Linked DNA regions of Hoeflea sp. 108. The protein of the gene in region 2 interacts with the protein of the main gene of each other region in a pairwise test. Links are inferred from orthologs where the notes say so. Each region holds a gene or a part of one and is shown on either strand. Other genes may lie near its edges.

Region 1 (2,810 bases), 1.3 Mb from region 2 along the record:
AGCGAAAGCGTGCCGGCAGCCTCGATATGGGTCTCGCCGCCACGGTTCACCGCCCACACCAGTCCGGGCACATCACCGCTTTCGACATGCCCAGCCATCACCTTGCGCATCCACTCGAGCCGGTCGGCGGAGAAATTGCCCGTCGTCATCGTCGTTATCCCTGATTTTGCAGTCACGGTCGCCACGCCCGCGTCCGACTGCTCCTGCTGTGCCGATGCCATTGTGGGGACCAGAAGCGCCGAAAGGGCGGCACCTTTCATCACCGTACGGCGATCCATTCCCGTGTTCATCCTCGCCTCCTTGGGGCGCAGTACAAGGTCACCGGCGAACCGCCGGTCAAAACCGATTGCATTTACTAATCAGTTGCAAGATAGGGCGACCGATTTTACATTGCAACTGGTTTTCTGGAGCATCTGTCATGAGCGAGCATCACCGGTCGGGTTGTCCGATCAACCTCACCCTTGAGGTGGTCGGCGACAAATGGAGCCTGATCGTCCTGCGCGACATGATGTTCGGCAACCGCAGGCATTTCCGCGAGTTGCTCACCCAGTCGGAGGAAGGCATCGCCTCCAACATCCTCGCCGACCGGCTGAAGCGGCTGGTGGCCGAGGGCTTGATCAGCAAGGCTGACGACCCCAGCCACAAGCAAAAGGCAATCTACAGCCTGACCGAGATGGCCATCGAGTTGCTGCCCGTCTTTGCCGCCATTGCCGCCTGGGGCCGCAAATGGCTGCCGGTCAGCGAAGAGCTCAGCATCCGCGCCGAGCTTCTTGAAACGGGCGGCCCCGAAATGTGGGAGCGCTTCATGGAGGAGTTGCGCACCGACCACCTCGGCGTGCCGCTGTCGGAAGCAGCGCAGAAGCGGCTGCCGGTGCGCCAGGAATTGCAGGCCGCCTATCTGGAAGTCGTCGCCCGCAACGCCGCCGCTGGCTGAAAATCGACTGGGCCAGGCCGGAACCGAACTGTCATGAGGCTGTTGTAGCCTGCGTACGCTGCCGGACCCTCCGTGCGGCGCCACCGGTCTTTTCCGACCCACCCAGACCAAGGAGCAGCCGATGATATCCCACCCCACGCGCAACGATCTCAAGTCCAACGCCAAGAAGGTTTCGATCGAACTGCTCAACGCCAGGCTGGCCGACGCGATCGATCTGGCGCTGCTGACCAAGCAGGCGCACTGGAACATCAAGGGACCGCAATTCATCGCCGTGCACGAAATGATCGACGGCTTCCGCACCGAACTCGACGGCCATGTCGACACCATCGCCGAGCGCGCCGTACAGCTTGGCGGCACAGCCCTTGGCACCTCGCAGGTGGTGGCCGAGGCCAGCAAGCTGAAGCCCTACCCCACCGACATCTACAAGACCAAGGACCACCTCGCGGCCCTCATCGACCGTTATGCCGACGCAGCACATTCGGCGCGCGCGGCCATCGATGAAGCAGGCGAAGCGGGCGACGCCGACACTGCCGACATCTTCACGGCCTATTCGCGCGCGCTCGACAAGTCGCTGTGGTTCCTTGAAGCCCACACCCAGGAAAACGAATAATCTGGAAGGTCGTCAGGCCGGCTTGACCGCAAGCGCGGTCATGATCTCGGCTGCGGCGAGTGCAGCAATCACGGCGGGGCGCTTGTCTTTCACCGCCTCGCCGCCGATCGGGCAGACGAGCCGGGCGAACTGCTCCTCGCTGCCGCCGGCGGTCTTGAGGAACCAGCTCCTGAACGTCGCCTTCTTGGTCTTGGAGCCGATCATGCCGACATAACCGGTGTCGTCGCGCTTCAGCGCCTCGGCAACGATCAGGAAGTCGAGCGCGTGGTCGTGGGTCAAGACGACGAAGGCAGATCCTGACGGCGCCTCGCGCACCATTTCCTCCGGCATCGGCGTCAGCCTGGTGTCGATACCCGCGGGCATGCCGTCGAGCGCATCGGCGCGGGTTTCGACCACCACCACGTTCAACGGCAGCAATGCGAAGGCCGAGGCCAGCGCATGGCCGACATGGCCACCGCCGAACACCAGCACATGCGGCAGGGCAGCGTCCGACATCTCGGCCGAAGCCATCAGATCGGCGGCAATCGCCTCGTCGACATGGCGAACGGCCACTTCGACGCGGCCGCCGCAGCACTGGCCAATCTCAGGCCCGAGCGGAATGTCGAGCGTGACGCCCTTGTCGCCCTCATGCGGCGGTTCCAGATAGCGCGCCGGGATCGGATCGCCGGTCACGTGCTCCATCACGGCGCTGCGCTTGGAATTGCCATTGAGCATCGCGCGTGCGGTGTCGATGGCCATGTATTCGAGCTGGCCGCCTCCGATGGTGCCGAAGATGCGCTCCGGTGACACCAGCATCCACGCGCCCTTTTCGCGTGGGGTAGAGCCCTTGGCCTCGGTCACCTCGACCAGCGCCGCCGAAGGCGCTGTCTTGAGGAATGCCCGCAGGCTCTTGGCGGTCTTGCTCACTTGACCTGGGCCGCCTCGGCCCGGAGGCGTTCGATCGCCATCAGCACCCGCTCCGGCGTCGCCGGCGCGTCCAGACGCGGACTGATCTTGTGGTCGGCGACACTGGCGACAGCATCGGACAGCGACTGAAGCACCGCGATGCCAAGCGGCAGCGGCGGCTCGCCGACGGCCTTCGAGCGATGGATCGTCGGCTCGTAGGCTTCCGACCAGTCGGTCAGCGCCACATTGAAGATCTTGGGCCGGTCGGAAGCGAGCGGGATCTTGTAGGTCGACGGCGCATGGGTGCGCAGCCGGCCCTTGCCATCCCACCACAGCTCCTCCGTCGTCAGCCAGCCGGTGCCCTGGACGAAGCCGCCCTCG
Region 2 (2,892 bases):
CTCGTTGGCGGCGTTCTGGGAGAAGACGACCCGTGTGTCCTTGTTGATCCTGCCTTTGGCCATGGCCTCGAAGGTCATGTACAGCGTCATCATCTTGGTCAGCGACGCCGGATAGCGACGCGAGTCGGCGTTCTGCTGGTGCAGCACCTTGCCGGTGTTGGCGTCGATGACAATCGCTGCGTAACGGGCGTCCGTCGCAGCAGCCGTCGGCGCAACCGTTGCCAAGCCAATCGCCGCGGCGAGAGTGAAGGCAACCATGGATTTGAATGAGATAGCCGCCCTGAGGACTTTGCCCGGCAGTATTTGACGCACTGTTACACCCTTGATTTATCGTTGGCTTGGGGCGGCAAAGGTTCCGGCCCCGTATCCAGCCACACTAGGGCGACAGCGTTACCAATCCGTTTATGGTAACCGGCTTGTTCACACTTTCGGTCGGGCTTTATTCGAGTTTTAGTTAATGCCGCAGGGCACCCTCGGTTGGGCGCCAAAAGGGCGAGCCAGCGACTGTGGAAATGTGTTCCGCTGGGTCAGTTGACAATTTGTGCGCTGCACAATATCTAGGCTGCATCGCACAATCGCATAGCGTACCCGCCCAACCCGAAAAGGATGCAGCGATGACCCAGACCTATGAAGATTTCAGCAAGCACGGCAAGGAATTCGTCGACAACGGCCTGAAGAGCTTTGCCTCGCTCTCGAAGGGCGCCCAGGCCATCGCCACTGAAGCGACCGACTACACCAAGAAGAGCTTCGAGGCCGGTGCGGCCACCTTCGAAAAGCTCCTCGGCGTCAAGTCGTTCGAGAAGGCCGTCGAGATCCAGGCCGACTATGCCAAGCAGGCATATGAAGGCTTCGTCGCCGAGGCGACCAAGCTCGGCGATCTCTATGCCGAACTCGCCAAGGAAGCTTACAAGCCGTTTGAGTCGCTCGTCGCCAAGGCGAAGTGATCGCCTGACAGCAGATTCGGAATAGGCGGATCCGCTGGATCCGTCAAAATGAAACCCGGTTGCGCCCGCGCAGCCGGGTTTTTTTGTTTCGAAATCGGCTGAGAGCTTCACGTTTCAGGCAAATCGATGCGGCTTGGCCGACGGCCATATTGTCAGCACGTTAGAAGGGCTTAAAATCTCGGCGATGACACCTACATGACGAGGTGTGTCGGAATTGACGAAGGGCAGGACCAGATTGACGATCGGCTTGGACAGCGCGCGCATGCAGAACGGTGACGAGGGAGGCAACGGCACTGGCCGGGGCACAGCGGTCATCACCCGCACGAAGACCAAGACCAAACGGCCAAGTCTCTATCGCGTGCTCATCCTCAACGACGACTACACCCCGATGGAATTCGTCGTGCATGTGCTCGAACGCTTCTTCCAGAAGGACAGGGAGGCCGCCACCCGCATCATGCTGCACGTCCACAATCACGGCGTCGGCGAGTGCGGGGTCTACACATTCGAAGTGGCCGAGACCAAAGTGTCCCAGGTCATGGATTTCGCAAGACAGAACCAGCATCCGCTGCAATGCGTGATGGAGAAGAAGTGAGGTATTGAATGCCGGCTTTCTCCCAAGGCCTCGAAAAGGCGCTGCACCAGGCGCTGACGCTCGCCAATGAGCGCCACCACGAATATGCAACGCTCGAACACCTGCTGCTCGCGCTGATCGACGACAACGAAGCGGCCGCCGTCATGCGCGCCTGCAATGTCGATCTCGACGAACTCAAGCAGACCGTACTCACCTATATCGACACCGAGCTCGACAATCTCGTCACCGGTTACGACGAGGATTCCAAGCCAACTGCCGGATTCCAGCGCGTCATCCAGCGCGCCGTCATCCACGTGCAGTCGTCTGGGCGCGAGGAAGTGTCGGGCGCCAACGTGCTCGTCGCCATCTTCGCCGAGCGCGAAAGCCATGCGGCCTACTTCCTGCAGGAACAGCAGATGACCCGTTACGACGCGGTCAACTACATCTCGCACGGCATCGCCAAGCGTCCTGGCGCCACAGAGGGGCGCACGCCGCGCGGCACCGACGAGGAACAGCACGGCACGAACAACGAAACGGGCGAAGAGACCGGCAAGGGCAAGAAGCAGCAGGACGCGCTGACGGCCTATTGCGTCAACCTCAACGCCAAGGCGCGCGCCGGCAAGATCGATCCGCTGATCGGCCGCGAGTCGGAAATCAACCGCACCATCCAGGTGCTGTGCCGCAGGTCCAAGAACAATCCGCTCTATGTCGGCGATCCGGGGGTGGGCAAGACGGCGATCGCCGAGGGTCTCGCCAAGCGCATCGTCGAAGGCGACGTTCCCGAGGTGCTCGAGGATGCCACCATCTTCGCGCTCGACATGGGCACGCTGCTGGCTGGCACGCGTTACCGTGGTGATTTCGAAGAGCGCCTGAAGCAGGTCGTCAAGGAACTCGAAGAGTATCCGGGCGCGGTGCTGTTCATCGACGAGATCCACACCGTCATCGGTGCGGGTGCGACGTCGGGCGGCGCGATGGATGCTTCCAACCTGCTCAAGCCGGCGCTGTCGTCGGGTGCCATCCGCTGCATCGGTTCGACCACCTACAAGGAGTTCCGCCAGTTCTTCGAGAAGGACCGGGCGCTCGTCCGGCGCTTCCAGAAGATCGACGTCAACGAGCCGACGGTCGACGACGCCATCGAGATCATGAAGGGCCTCAAGCCCTATTATGAGGACTTCCACAAGGTGAAGTTCACCAACGAGGCGATTAAGGCCGCGGTGGAGCTCTCGGCGCGTTACATCAACGACCGCAAGCTGCCCGACAAGGCGATCGATGTGATCGACGAGACCGGTGCGTCGCAGATGCTCCTGCCGGAAGGCAAGCGCAAGAAGACCATCGGCATCAAGGAGATCGAGGCGACGATCGCGACCATGGCGCGCA

The links.
Region 1: the proteins of clpS (region 2) and dps interact in binary tests that used the Escherichia coli proteins (3 or more experiments, as listed by UniProt). The link is inferred for Hoeflea sp. 108 from one-to-one orthologs.

What each region holds. Positions count from the first base shown.
Region 1 is NZ_KB890024.1:3,967,375-3,970,184, forward strand. The notes cover bases 56-2,799. They hold dps (DNA starvation/stationary phase protection protein Dps), read left to right. Parts: upstream 56-1,055; coding sequence 1,056-1,544; downstream 1,545-2,799. Other genes in these bases: B015_RS0119640 (serine hydrolase domain-containing protein), read right to left, coding at 56-290; B015_RS0119645 (helix-turn-helix domain-containing protein), read left to right, coding at 419-934; xdhC (xanthine dehydrogenase accessory protein XdhC), read right to left, coding at 1,557-2,450; xdhB (xanthine dehydrogenase molybdopterin binding subunit), read right to left, coding at 2,447-2,799. In the rest of the region: more of B015_RS0119640, read right to left, coding at 1-55; more of xdhB, read right to left, coding at 2,800-2,810.
Region 2 is NZ_KB890024.1:2,628,619-2,631,510, reverse strand. Bases 46-2,871 are described here. They hold clpS (ATP-dependent Clp protease adapter ClpS), read left to right. Parts: upstream 46-1,206; coding sequence 1,207-1,536; downstream 1,537-2,871. Other genes in these bases: clpA (ATP-dependent Clp protease ATP-binding subunit ClpA), read left to right, coding at 1,545-2,871; B015_RS0112925 (phasin family protein), read left to right, coding at 615-944; B015_RS0112930 (D-alanyl-D-alanine carboxypeptidase), read right to left, coding at 46-312. Outside these bases: more of B015_RS0112930, read right to left, coding at 1-45; more of clpA, read left to right, coding at 2,872-2,892. UniProt on the Escherichia coli protein: Involved in the modulation of the specificity of the ClpAP-mediated ATP-dependent protein degradation.